2 regions of the Blautia sp. SC05B48 genome follow, and region 1 is predicted to be linked to the other one. Evidence: riboswitches for the same ligand, from Rfam matches in the RefSeq annotation. Region 1 holds a riboswitch; the other holds the start of a gene.

Evidence for each region. A riboswitch is a leader RNA that binds a small molecule or an ion and turns the genes downstream of it on or off. The one in region 1 is predicted to bind FMN.
Region 2: another riboswitch for FMN. It lies ahead of EYS05_RS18115 (DUF6783 domain-containing protein); the one in region 1 lies ahead of EYS05_RS08705 (ECF transporter S component).

What each region holds. Positions count from the first base shown of each region.
Region 1 covers NZ_CP040518.1:1,898,263-1,905,575, reverse strand. Annotated here, with positions in the region: gene EYS05_RS08725 (SAM-dependent methyltransferase) at 1-618, opposite strand, end outside; gene EYS05_RS08720 (hypothetical protein) at 955-1,476, shown strand; gene EYS05_RS08715 (NUDIX hydrolase) at 1,976-2,587, opposite strand; gene EYS05_RS08710 (MATE family efflux transporter) at 2,764-4,152, shown strand; gene EYS05_RS08705 (ECF transporter S component) at 4,280-4,915, opposite strand; FMN riboswitch at 5,046-5,163, opposite strand; gene EYS05_RS08700 (glycosyl hydrolase) at 5,212-7,313, opposite strand, start outside.
Region 2 covers NZ_CP040518.1:2,988,683-2,995,995, reverse strand. Annotated here, with positions in the region: gene ribH (6,7-dimethyl-8-ribityllumazine synthase) at 1-433, opposite strand, end outside; gene EYS05_RS13905 (bifunctional 3,4-dihydroxy-2-butanone-4-phosphate synthase/GTP cyclohydrolase II) at 463-1,680, opposite strand; gene ribE (riboflavin synthase) at 1,699-2,352, opposite strand; gene ribD (bifunctional diaminohydroxyphosphoribosylaminopyrimidine deaminase/5-amino-6-(5-phosphoribosylamino)uracil reductase RibD) at 2,334-3,461, opposite strand; partial or broken gene EYS05_RS18115 (DUF6783 domain-containing protein) at 3,464-3,589, opposite strand; partial or broken gene EYS05_RS18110 (DUF6783 domain-containing protein) at 3,539-3,736, shown strand; FMN riboswitch at 3,896-4,010, opposite strand; gene EYS05_RS13880 (hypothetical protein) at 4,200-4,466, opposite strand; gene tsf (translation elongation factor Ts) at 4,772-5,710, opposite strand; gene rpsB (30S ribosomal protein S2) at 5,747-6,490, opposite strand; gene EYS05_RS13865 (pseudouridine synthase) at 6,669-7,313, opposite strand, start outside.

The DNA.
Region 1 (7,313 bases):
ATACTGTTCATGACTTAAGGTGATACCGGTACCATGAACCTTATATTTCTTAGCTGCCTCGATCAGCAGAAAGCCCCAGCCGCAGCCGATATCTAAAAGACTCATACCCTCTTCCAGATGTAATTTTTTAAGAATATAATCAACTTTATTTACCTGCGCCTGATACAACGTATCATCCTCATGGATAAAATACCCGCAGGAATAACTCATAGTCTCATCCAGCCAAAGTTTATAAAAGTCATTTCCAATATCATAATGGCTGGTTACTTCCTTTTCCTGGTTCTTCTTTGATGTTGAACTGAACATGATCTTTTTCAGAGCAGATTCATTGGTAGAAAATTTTCCCATCTGACCCAGAAAATGATCCAGCGCTTCATAAAGATTTCCCTCGATATCCAGATCTCCACGCATATACGCCTCACCCAGTGCAAGGGATGTGCTCTTCATCAGATCTGCCAGAGGAATCGCTTTCTTAAAATTCACCGTAAATGTAGGTTCACCCTCTCCGATGTGATACTCGGAATTCTTGAACTTTACCAGAAATGGATAATCTGTAAAGCGTTCAAGGAACTGCACCATTGCTTTCTCTTCAGTCTTCTCCTGTAATGTCTCAAACATAATAGTCTACCTCCTTTAACACTGCATATGATACACCCGGAGGAAGGCTTTATGTCAAGGGAGATATACGACAAAATTCCATCAATAAAATGGGGATATTTGGTAAATTTCTCACTTACACTTAGTGAAATAAACTAGATATTTACAATCCATTTTTAAACAAGCCGGTAAAAACACTGATATTTTTAAGACACATCTGTTAATTATATATCACTTTTCAATAATCGCCTTTGTATTTTACGTATTTTTTATTGCTTTATATACAATTCAGACTTATAATAAAAGATACAAAAAAAGAGCGAAAACCATATAAAATTCAACACTGGAGGGAACATTATGAACGAAGAACTTTTTAATGAAGCATCAAAATCCAATATTCTGTCAAAACAGCTGGTCGACAAGCTTCAGGAAAGCATGACCTACAGCAGCATCTCCTTCATCAATTGGACCATCGAAGTCCTCAAACTCCTGAAAGCCCGCATCGAACGCGGCGACAAGATCAAAGATGAGACCACCGGCGTGATCTACGATTTCTACACCTTCCGCCAATTTGTAGAAACCAACTTCTCCACCTACATCACCGGTCAGGTCTTCAACACCTCCATCCGGTCCCAGAAAGTCTACTTCACCCTAGAATCCTGCCCAGGCGGCTACAACCTTCTCATGGCAGACTCCGGCAACGAAAAAACCTACCGCTGGATCTCCAGCTTAAGCAAACGCTTCTCCCTGGTAGAAATGATCGCCACCGGAATCGTCTACGTCAAAGACAACCGGACCGACACCTACCAGCCATTTATCTCCGAAAACGGCAAATACTGCAAATACAACAAAGACCTTGGAAAACTCATAGAACTCTGATCAAAACGGGGAATCCGCAGCCGCAGATTCCCCGTTTTCCCCAGCCATCCAGCGCAGCGCTGATGGCCACCCCTCTCGTCAAACCACAAGGAAACTCAGCCTTTCCTCCCAGCCGTCCAGCGCAGCGCCGATGGCCCCCTCTCGTCAAACCACAAGGAAACTCAGCCTTTCCTCCCAGCCGTCCAGCGCAGCGCTGACGGCTCATCCAACTCCCGTCATGCCACCATACTATCAACACTCCCCACGAGATTTAACACGTCTCACGGCCAACGCACAGCCAGTAAGGGGCTTCTTTCCAGACTGACTCTGCAGGAGGGGAGCTGATTCTTAGGTGGCGGAAATCTGCGTTGCTTCAAAAAATCTCGCTGTTTGAGCGGCTTCAGACGCGAGTTCGAGATTATTTGAAGCGCTTTTAGCAGAATTCCGGCACCTTAGAAGCCAGCCCCCGACGAAGCCCCAGTCTGGAAAGAAGCCCCTCGCTGGCGTCCCCTTCCATCATTTAAATCTCCCCAAGGAACCCAAACGGCTCCTCATCCTTCAAAAAGTGCATCAACATATATGCACACATAATAGCAACCCTCTCCTCCTTCAAAATCCTTCGCACTTCATCTCTGTCAGCAATAACAACTTCAATCTCTTCACTATCCTCCTGAGCAGCCTTACTAACCTCACCACTGGCATACCCATAAACCGTAGCACAAGATTCATCCGTCATCCCAATCGTCGTAAAATACGGCTTCTCAAAAGCCTCCGCAACCTTGATCGGCTCCAGCTTCAACCCGGTCTCCTCAAACATCTCCCGCACGGCACCCTCATGGAAATCCTCCCCAGGCTCCACAAGTCCCGCCGGAAACTCATAAATATACCCGCCGATCGTATACCGATACTGACGGATCAGCACAACCTTATCCCTCTGCTCTCCATAAATACTGTAAATGATCACCCCGTCCGGATGATTCTCCCCCGTAGAAAGCTTCAAATCCTCCACACACTTCGCCCTGGAAGCCACAAAATAAGAAACCGGCGTATCATGTACACTGGTCGCATCCACCCCATAAAGATTCACGAACTTATTATCTGTAAGTTTTTTCACATTGTTGATCTTACCCATCTGAAAAGCTCCTTCCCGAAATTTTTTTCTAAAAACATTTTATCCCATCCAAAACCAAAGGTCAATTTTTTATACTTACACTCACTTCACAATAGTGCTATAATAAATACCCTACTATAAAAATTACTTATTACATTACCAAACAGCTACTGTAGATAAGAAAGAAGGAAAAAACATTGAAAAACCAGACCACCTCTGCCCAGGCCGAAAACCCTCTGGGAACCGCCCCTGTAGGCAGCCTGATCACCAAATTCGCCATTCCCGCCATCATCAGCATGCTGGTCAGCGCTCTGTACAATATCGTTGACCAGATCTTTATCGGCCAGGGCGTAGGAATGCTTGGAAACGCCGCCACAAATATCGCATTTCCCGTAACCATTATCTCTACTGCTGCTGCACTGCTCCTGGGAATCGGCAGTGCCTCCAATTACAACCTGGAAATGGGCGCAGGAAACGAAAAAAAAGCCAGCTCCATCGCAGGAACCGGACTTTCCTCGCTGATAATCTCCGGTACGATACTCTCTGTCATCGTCCTTCTGTTCCTGAAGCCACTGCTTCATTTTTTCGGCGGAACACCGGACGTCATGCCCTATGCCATTGATTACATGGGGATCACCGCCATTGGACTTCCTTTTTACGTTTTAAGCACAGGCGGCAATCACCTGGTCCGTGCAGACAGGAGTCCCACCTATTCCATGACCTGTATCCTGGCTGGTGCTGTCATCAACACCATCCTGGACCCACTTTTCATCTTTGGATTCGGCTGGGGCATCAAAGGTGCTGCCTGGGCAACCGTGATCGGTCAGGTCGTATCCGGACTTCTGATCATTTTTTATTTTTCCAGACTTCGGAAAATGTACCTGGACCGCTCCATGCTGATTCCTAAGGCACGCAATCTGTCTGCCATTTTTTCTCTGGGAATGGCATCCTGTATCAATCAGGTTGCCATTGCTGCAGTGCAGATCGTCATGAACAATACACTTCGCCATTACGGAGCACTCTCAGCCTACGGGAGTGATATTCCGATCGCCTGTGCAGGAATCATTTCCAAAGTCAACCAGGTATTTATGGCCATCTGCATCGGAATCTCCCAGGGCTCCCAGCCCATCTGGGGCTTTAATTACGGTGCCGAAAAATACAGCCGCGTGCGCCAGACATACCGCTATTCCGTAATCTTATGTACTGTGATCGCAACCATATTTTTTATCTGCTTCCAGTTCTTCCCACATCAGATCGTAGGCATCTTCGGAAACGGCAGCGACCTGTACTTTCATTTTGCAGAAAAATATCTCCGCATCTTCATGCTGATGACCTTTGCCAACGGAATCCAGCCTATGTCCGCCGGCTTTTTTACCTCCATTGGAAAAGCCAGACTTGGTGTGATCATGTCCCTTACAAGACAGGTGCTCTTCCTGCTGCCACTGATCGTCATTTTCCCGATTTGCTTCGGAATCGATGGCGTCATGTACGCAGGACCAATTGCAGATACCTCTGCATTTGTACTGGCCGTTGTTTTTGCGAGACGTGAGCTCGGAGTCATGAAAGCTGCTGAACAAAACGCCTGACATAAAAAATGCCATGTAATTTACTGCCCATCGGCAATATATTACATGGCATTTCTCACATTCTCAGATATTTATCTGAAACCACCAATTTCTGATCTTTTCTTCATCCTCCGGCAACTGCTTATGATCAGTCACCCTTCAGTACAACACGGATCTTCTTATAAATCACAAACACGATCAGAGATGTCAGTGCATATTTAAAGATATTAAACGGTACAATGATCAGCAGTGCAAAGGTAAGCAGTCCGTTTACGGAACTGTGTACTGCGCTTCCCATCTGGATAAAGGTCTCGATCGGCATTCCAAAAGCCTTACCGTAAGCCGGAAGCAGTACAAAAGCATTGATGAAACATGCAAGGATTGCTGTCAGAACAGTTCCCACTGCCATACCTGCAACTGCATGTACTCTGCTTTTTTTGTGATGGAAACGATAGATCAGGCCGGCCGGTACCACATAGGCACATCCAAACAGGAAGTTGGCAACATCACCAACACCGGCTGTCATAGTTCCCTTGGTCACAAGATGTACAAGGATCTTCACAAGCTCGATCAGAATACCTGCCACAGGTCCCATAGCGAAGGTTCCTACCATAACCGGTACCTCGGAAAAATCAAGCTGATAAAAAGACGGTGCAAGAAAAGGAATCGGAAACTCAAGATTCATCAATACTCCTGCCACAGCACCAAGCATGGCTACCTGCGCGATGGTTCTTGTTCTGCTTCTTTCCACGGCATTTCCTCTCTGTAATATCTGTTCACTCATAACTCTCTCTCCTTCTTCAGAAATATTCAAAGAAAATTTCTACAAGAAATCTTTACGCGAAAAAAATTTCTTCACATAAAAAGCCCCGGGAGCTTCTTCCCGGGGCACTGAGCACGTTCTTCAAATACTGCGCGTTCTTCTCTCATCCAGACTTTACTGTCGGTTCCGGAATCTCACCAGATCAGCCGCCAAAGCGGGTCGCGGACTATACCGCCGGTAGGGAATCACACCCTGCCCCGAAGAAATTTTCTTTTTTATGGGTTCATTATAACGCGCTCTTTTTATAATTACAAGCCTTAATTTTTCTCTACAAAAACCGGCGCTTTCAGAAGACCTGACGGTTTTATCTGATACTCATAGGACCAGAGGTCACCGGTTGTCCTCCATGCATTTGGTCCATACCAGTCTTCTTTCTGGTCACAGTTGTGTAAGATTCCAAATGTATTCACCCTGTTTCCAAATACAGTCAACTCCAGGAGATGCTCTCCTGACGGCAGTTCACCAAGAGATACCTCATAAGGAGAAAATGCAATATACCCCGCTTCTTTTCCATCCACAGAAGCCTTCATAACCGGTGCGCGGAACAGATTTGCCCGTACATTTACTTCTCCGCCTTTGCTGATAAATGGAATTTTATATGTCACATTTCCACCATAGAACGGATAACCCTGAACGGTAAGATCACTGAAGGCTGCCTTGTGGCTCACCGCATCCAGCACCTGATCTCTTCCCACAACTTTCACGGAAAACTCTCCCAGCAGGAACATTGCTTCGATATTCACTTTGGAATTGTAAGGGATCTCCACAACCAGTTCATGCTCTCCGGATTCCATCTTCGGAAGCGGCACTTTGCGGATACAGTGATCTGTATACCATCCCTCTGCACGGTTTTCCACTGCTTTCTCATCCAGGAATATTCTGGTTTTCCCGTCATTTTCCATGGCAAGGAAAATCCCTTCCAACAGAACCTCTGTATGAATATGGAATCGCAGGGACAAAGTATGTTCAAAGCCTTCCTCTCTGTCATTGGTCCACGGCTGTGCAAAAGCCTCCATGCGGAGCGGATATCCCAGTTTCTCACGGAACAGATTGTCAATGCGGAGAATCTCTTCCTCCGGCTGCCACTCCCCACCGTCAAACGCATATTCAGCCAGATCCAGAATACTTACATTCGGCTCACTGCGAACAATCTCCACCTGATCGGAAATATCCAGCTGGCAGCTACATTTCTTCTCCTCACTTGCAGAACCATTCTCAGTATTCTCAGCATTATCTGTTTCAGAAAGCAATTCTTCTGATACCATGGATGCTGTGCCAGCCGGCTCCAGCCAGAGAAGAAGACTGTCGTGATCAAACATGCTTCGTTCCAGAACAGTGTCCCCTTTATGGTACTCTGCTTTCACCGGATAAATTTCACCTGTCATGGCATCATATACCGTCAACTTCCAGGATCCACGGATACGGATGCGAAGTTTTTCTTCTCTTGGAAGATCCTGATTTTTCTTACGCTCCTGCAGTTCATTGATCACGATACAGGCATCGGAGACCTTCTCTGTACGGTTTACATGACACAGGAACAGCCAGCGGTTTTCTCCCTCTTCTCTCATCTGGTAGATCAGGTTTGTAGCTGGTTTACCGTCATCCTCAAGTACCTCGATATCTCTTGCCTCTTTCACAGCTTCCAGCAGACGGTACTTACTGAATGACACAATCTCACACTTCTCTGCCAGCTTCGCACCTCTGTCTGACGGACGGGCATCTGCATATTTCGGAAGCTGTCCTGCAAAGATCACCCGGCCGCCTCTTTCCTTAAATTTCTCAAGAATCTCCAAGGTAGAGCTTCGAAGTGTCAGGCAGTTCGGTACGAGAACTGTATCATATTTCATTACTCCCACCTTCAGAAGTTTTTCCTCTTCCTGTCCCTGATTCAGATCCGGAAGCAGAGACTCTGAAATAAAATCAAAATCAACGGTACCATAAAGCAGCCATTCGATCATATGGATAAAGTTTTCATCCATCTCCTCACGGATTGGTGCTGTCTGCTCCTTCGGTCCCCAGAAAAGCCAGTAAGACTCTACCGGATGGATCACTGCCAGCTTCACATGCGGAACGCCTCTTGTGAGAGCTGTATTGACTCTTGCAAAATAATTCTCCACAAGAGGATATTCTTTATACCACGGTGACTGGTAGCTGATAGAAGCCGGATAATCACGTTTTGCCTCACCTGCCATGGAGGTCCAGGTCAGATGCGGCACACGGACCGTTACTCCAAGAGCTGCCTGCCAGTCCCCCTGAAGCTTATGGCCCCGGAAATCAAAATCCCAGTTTGTAACACCATAAAGTTCACTTGTCATTCCCTCTCTTCCAAACTGGTGCACAGCACTTTCTGCCTGCTTTG
Region 2 (7,313 bases), 1.1 Mb from region 1:
ACGCACAGTCATAGCCTTTATTTCCCGCTTTGCTTCCTGCCCGCGCAATAGCCTGCTCGATATTCTCAGTCGTGATCACTCCGAATAAGACCGGGATCCCTGTTGCAAGTTCAACCTGTGCGATCCCCTTGGCAGATTCATTGCACACCAGATCATAATGTGAAGTATCTCCACGAATGACAGCTCCCACGCAGATAACTGCATCATATTTTCCTGACTGTGCCATTTTCTGTGCTGTAAGCGGAATCTCAAATGCTCCCGGCACCCATGCTGCAGTAATATTCTCTTCTTCTACTCCATGTCTTACCAGTCCGTCGACTGCCCCTCCCAATAATTTATTCACAATGATCTCATTGAATCTCGCTGCCACGATACCAACCTTCATTCCCTCCGGTGCTACTACTTTTCCTTCTACTAAATTGATCTGTCTCATTTTTTCTTCCTCCTGCTATTTGCTGTTTTTTATAAATTTATTTCTTTAAAAATATGACCCATCTTTTCCTGCTTCGTCTTCATATACTTCCGGTCATACTTTTGTACCGGAATCTCCAATGGTACTCTCTCATTGATCTTCAACCCGAATTCGCCAAGCCCATAGACTTTATCCGGGTTATTGGTCAGTAATCTTAATGATTTCACACCAAGGTCTGACAGTATCTGTGCCCCAACCCAGTACTCTCTGAGATCCGGTGCAAACCCTAACTTCACATTAGCCTCCACGGTATCATATCCCTGTTCCTGAAGCGCATAGGCTTTGATCTTATTGATCAGTCCGATCCCTCTGCCTTCCTGTCTCATATACAGAATGATCCCTCTGCCTTCCGCCTCTACCTGGCGCATCGCTGTCTGCAGCTGCAGGCCGCAGTCACATCTGAGCGATCCGAATGCATCTCCTGTCAGGCACTCCGAATGTACACGGCAAAGCACATCCTCACCATCTCCTAGATCACCTTTTACCAGTGCCAGATGATGCTCTCCTGTAATGTCATTGATATAGCCATACATTTTAAAATCACCGTACTGCGTTGGGAGGTTTGCAGCTGCTTCCTCCTTTACATGCTTTTCATGTATTCTTATATAATCCTGCAGATCACGGATCGTAATAAATGTAAGGTTATGCTCTTTTGCCATTTCCCATAGCTGTGATGTACGCATCATAGTGCCATCTTCTTTCATAACTTCACAGCACACGCCGCATTCTTTCAGTCCGGCAAGTCTCATAAGATCTGTTGTTGCCTCCGTATGACCATTTCGTACCAGAACCCCGCCTTTTCTGGAAATAAGCGGAAATACATGTCCCGGTCTTCTGAAATCCTCCGGTTTTGACTGATCATCCACACACTTCATAATGGTATAGGAGCGTTCTGCCGCAGAGATACCGGTGGTTGTATCTGCGTGATCCACTGCCACGGTAAATGCTGTACTGTGATTGTCCGTGTTCTCAGCAACCATCGGCGGAAAATTCAATCTCGCCGCAATTTCTGCACTCATCGGTGTACAGATAAGACCCTTTGCATAAGTCGCCATGAAATTAATATTTTCCCGGGTCGCAAACTCTGCCGCACATATCAGATCTCCCTCATTTTCTCTGTCCGGATCATCTGTGACCAGAACTATTTTTCCTTCCTTAAGATCCCTAAGTGCCTCTTCAATTGTGTTGTACTGATAATTTTGTGACATAGTGTATATCCTCCTGTTCTAAAACCCGAATTCTTCAAGAAACTTCATCGTAATTCCGGATTCTTTTTTCTCTTCTTCATTTTTTCTGATGCCAAGCAGTTTTTCTACATATTTTCCGATCACATCATTTTCCAGATTAACCAGATCCCCCGGCACCTTTTCCAAAAGGGTGGTTTCTTCTCCTGTATGTGGAATGACCGACACCTGAAAACCAGCTTCATCAACCCTTGCAACTGTCAGGCTGATCCCATCAATACAAACGGATCCTTTTTCCACGATCAGATGCAAGATCTGTGGCGATGTCTCAATCGATACCCAGATGGCATTTTCTTCCCGGAGCATGGAACGTATCACTCCAGTCCCATCAATATGGCCGCTTACTATGTGTCCCCCGAACCTGCCATCTGCAGCCATTGCACGTTCCAGGTTTACCTGGCTTCCAGCTTTACAGCTGCCAAGACTGCTTCTTCTGATCGTCTCTGCCATCACATCGGCAGTAAATCCGTCCGGCTGGATCGACGTAACTGTCAGACACACACCATTCACAGCAATACTGTCACCGATTCTTGTCCCTTCCAGGACTTTCCGGGCTTTCACTGCCAGGATCCCTGATTCTCCTGTCAGCTGTATATAACGGACTTTTCCTTTCTCTTCTACGATTCCTGTAAACATGATTCCTCCTGTTTTTTCTCACACACCTGACATCTTATCCGGATGTCCTCACCAATCTGGCAGATATCTGTATATTTCAGTTCCACTGCTTCAGACGGGAATTCAACTCCGATACCTTCTACCGGTGTCTTCCCGGCCACACCGCCAAACAGCTTTGGTGCCACAAAAGCCTGTACTTCCTTTACAATTCCGGCTCGCAGGGCACTGTCATTTAACGTACCGCCTCCTTCCAGGAGAATACTGTCAATGCCTTTGCTTCCAAGATCTGTCATCAGCTTCTTAAGGTCTATCTGATTCTTTTCATCCGGACAGTAAATGGTCTCAACTCCCATGGTATGTAATATTTTTATTTTTTCTTCTGTATTTTTCTGATCTGCATAAGCCACGATCGTCCGGTACTTTTCCGCACTTTTTACGATCTGACTGTCCGGCGGGATTCTGAGCTTACTGTCGCACACAATCCTGACAGGACTTTTCCAGCCTTCTACCCGGACGTTTAACATCGGATCATCTGCAAGCACAGTTCCAATACCTGCCATGATCCCCATGTACTGATGCCGCATATGCTGTACTTCTTTTCTTGCCGCTTCTCCGGTAATCCATTTTGATGCTCCTGTCTTCGTTGCGATCTTCCCATCCAGTGTCATGGCATACTTCATCACCACATAAGGAGTCTTCATAGTAATATAATGAAAAAACACCGGATTCAGCTGATCACATTCTTCTCTCATAAAATCTTCAACTACTGTTACACCGGCTTCCCTTAACATCTGTACACCTTTTCCCGCCACTTTCGGATTCGGATCCCGGGAACCGATCACCACTTTTCTTATCTTCTGTTCAATGATCGCTTCCGTACATGGAGGTGTTTTTCCATGATGACAGCAAGGCTCAAGCGTAACATAAATCACCGCACCTTCTGCTGATTCTGTAAGAGAAGCAATAGCATTACGTTCTGCATGAAGTTCTCCATACTTTTTATGATAGCCTTCCCCGATGATCCTTCCGTCTTTTACGATCACTGCCCCTACCATCGGATTGGGATTCGTCCAGCCTTCTCCTTTTTTTGCCAGCTGAATCGCCCGAAGCATATATTCCTGATCCGTCATTTTTATTCCTTCTTTCTTATTCCTGTTCTTTGCCTAGAGCGTGTTTGAAAAAGGCTTTCTGCAAGATGTGCGTCACAATTTGTGGGAGATTTTGTCCGGATGAGGGCGCCGTAGCGGGCTACGGCAACTGAATTCGGGCAAAATATACCGCAAAGTGGGGCGTGCAGATTGCAGGAATGATTTTTCAAACACGCTCTGGTACGCCGAAGCTTTTAGACCTGTGCAATCGGATTCACAGACAAGTAAGTGGTATATTTATTTCGAAAACAATGTAACAGATACAAAAAAAGCCTGCAGAAATATCTACAGGGTGGAATTGATCGGTTACATCTGATCGATAAATGAATGTCTGATTTCCTATATAAAAAGCTCTGAAATGGATTACCATCTCAGAGCTCTGATACTACATTCATTCATACAAAAATCAACTGTACTATCATCTTCTTCCATCCAGACTGTACTGTCGGCTCCGGAATCTCACCGGATCATACCTCTCGGCTCGCGGGCTTTACCGCCGGTAGGGAATCTCACCCTGCCCTGAAGATATCTTCTTGTTTATTTTAATACTTTATCTGTAATTTGTAAAGCGGAATTTTTATTTCACTCATTCCATGCGGAATATTAGTTACTGGCAGGCAATCGTCGTATTGCTATTCTCAGGCTTTGGTTGACAAACAGACACGCAAGCAATGACCGATAGCCAGCACACAGAGCCTGTGCCTTGGAAGATGAATTTTTTTATCTGCAGTTTACTATTGCTTTTTGGGCAGCAGCAAAATCTTTTTCTAGTACATAAATACATGTTGTTTCATTCTTATGATCAATTCCCGATGCAAAAGTATGATAAAAAATCAGGAAAAAAAGATTATTGATAAATGTTCCTTTTTTCAATCTCGTTTCGTAAAGAATATTATTTTCATTCAACGCTTGTGTTAATCGCACGAGATGATCCATATTATCAGTTTCACATAATTTAATTTTTCCATTATCCTGGGTATATTTCATAAAAATCTCCATTCCGCCGCCTTTGGCTGGCGGCACAAATAGTGAGGAATTATAAGCGGAAACAGGCGCAGGCCGTGACATTTAGGAGTTTTGAAAGTATCGATTATCTCTGTCAATGCATGATCTTGCTTATTTTGATGCGGCTGGAAGAACCAGAGAATATATTTGACAGAGTGTCCAAGATATTTGGATAAAGAAAACCGATGGCTTTGACTGTTATCAATCTACACCATCGGCTTTCAAGGTTTTTAAATACTTAAATTCAGACTTATTAAAATAATATAATGAAAACTTAAGTTAATGGATTATTTACCCATCTGTTTTGCAACTTCCTCAGCGAAGTTCTCTTCTTTCTTCTCAAGACCATCGCCTGTCTCGTAGCGAACGAAGCCTTTGATCTGGATCTTAGCGCCGTTCTCTTTTGCTACCTGCTCTACGTATTTAGCAACGGACTGTTTTCCGTCCTCTGCTTTTACGTATGTCTGGTCAAGAAGGCAGATCTCTTTAAGCTCTTTCTTGATACGTCCTGTGATCATTCCCTCGATAACCTTAGCCGGTTTCTGGGACTCCTTCGGATCATTCTGGATCTGAGCCATAAGGATCTCTTTCTCATGCTCAATGTACTCAGCGCTTACTTCTTTGTCGCTTGTGTACTGCGGTTTCAGAGCTGCGATCTGCATAGCTACGTTCTTAGCCATCTCTTTAACAGCATCGTTAACAACATCTGTCTCAACGTCTACAAGAACGCCGATCTTTCCACCCATATGAGTGTAGGAAGCGATGAATCCGTTCTGCTCCTCAACCTGAGCAAATCTACGGATGTTCATGTTCTCGCCGATTACTGCGATCTGAGCTGCAAGAGCCTCTTTTACAGTCTTAGTTGTATCAAGTGCCCATGCCTCAGCAAGGAAAGCATCGATATCAGCTGCTGCTGTGTTAAGTGCCTGTGCTGCAACATCTGCAACATAGCTCTGGAATTTCTCGTTCTTTGCAACGAAGTCTGTCTCAGCATTAACCTCAACAACGACTGCTTTCTTTCCATCCTCTGTTACCAGAGTTTTGCAAAGACCCTCTGCTGCGATACGGCTTGCTTTCTTCTGTGCTGTAGCAAGACCCTTCTCACGCAGGAACTCAACTGCTTTATCCATATCGCCTTCTGTAGCTGTAAGAGCTTTCTTACAATCCATCATTCCGGCGCCGGTCATCTCTCTTAACTCTTTTACCTGTGCTGCTGTAATAGCCATTGTTCGTTTCCTCCTGAAATATTCTGTTTATACGAATTATTCCTCTGTAGCTGCAAACTCCTCAGACTCAGCCTCGATCTCGCCATCTGCCTCAGCAGTTCCCTGCTTAGCCTCGATAACAGCGTCAGCCATCTTGGAAACGATGAGTTTTACTGCACGGATAGCATCGTCATTTCCCGGGATCACATAGTCAAGCTCTTCCGGATCACAGTTTGTATCGCAGATACCGATAAGCGGGATTCCAAGTGTATGAGCCTCCTGTACGCAGATTCTCTCTTTCTTAGGATCTACGATAAAGATAGCATCCGGGATTCTCTTCATCTCTTTGATTCCGCCAAGGTTCTTCTGAAGTTTAGCAAGCTCTTTGCGAAGCTCGATAACCTCTTTCTTAGGAAGTACGTCGAATGTTCCGTCAGCTTCCATTGTCTCGATCTCTTTCAGTCTTGCGATACGGCTCTGGATTGTCTTGAAGTTTGTAAGCATACCACCAAGCCATCTCTCATTTACATAGAACTCTCCACAACGCTCTGCCTCTGTACGGATAGCATCCTGAGCCTGTTTCTTAGTTCCTACGAAAAGGATGTGTCCACCGTTGGCAACGATATCTGCTACTGCATTGTAAGCATCGTCAACCATTCCTACAGACTGCTGAAGATCGATGATATAGATACCATTTCTCTCTGTGTAGATGTACGGAGCCATTTTAGGGTTCCATCTTCTTGTCTGATGTCCGAAATGAACACCTGCCTCTAAAAGCTGCTTCATTGAAATAACGCTCATGTCTTTTCTCCTTTTTGGTTAAATTCTTCCGCACAGGTCGCCTTCTCCCGGGACCCCTTACATACTGTAGGGCACCGTCCTTACAGAATCGCCGTGCGTGCTTATTTTTGCAACTTCTAAATTATAGCATAGAAAATCCCCTTATGTAAAGGGGATTTTTCCAATTTTTTTCTGTTTTTCAGCGGTTTCCGGCAGATTTCAGAAGCTCCAGCTCTTTTTCGGTGAGCGGACGATATTTTCCTGTCGGAAGATCCGCCGGGAGCGCCAGCGGTCCCATGGAAAGCCTTTTGAGATAGGTAACTTTTTTTCCCAGTGCTTCCATCATCCGTTTCACCTGATGAAATTTTCCTTCATGGATGGTAAGGCGGATCTCGGATTCCCATCTCTTACCGTTTTCCTCCGATCCTGTGTCGGATTCCCAGGTGGAAAGGATCTCAAGCCTTGCCGGCCGTGTGAGATCCTTTTCCCCGATATCCACGCCTTCTGCAAGCCTTACGGCATCTTCTTCTGTCACTTTACCGGATACTTTTGCATAGTAGGTCTTGTCAACATGCTTTTTCGGAGAAAGAAGCTCGTGTGCCAGAGGACCGTCATCTGTGATCAGAAGGAAGCCTTCTGTATCTTTATCCAGGCGTCCCACCGGAAAAAGTCCCTTTCTTCTGTCTTTCTCTTCAATATAGTCGAGAACCGTTTTATCTCTGGAGTCCTCCGTTGCGCTGACACAGCCCGCCGGCTTGTTAAAAAGATAGTATACATATTCCGGTGCAGCATGAATTTCCTGCCCGTTCATAACCACCTGATCTTCTTTTGTTACTTTCAGTTC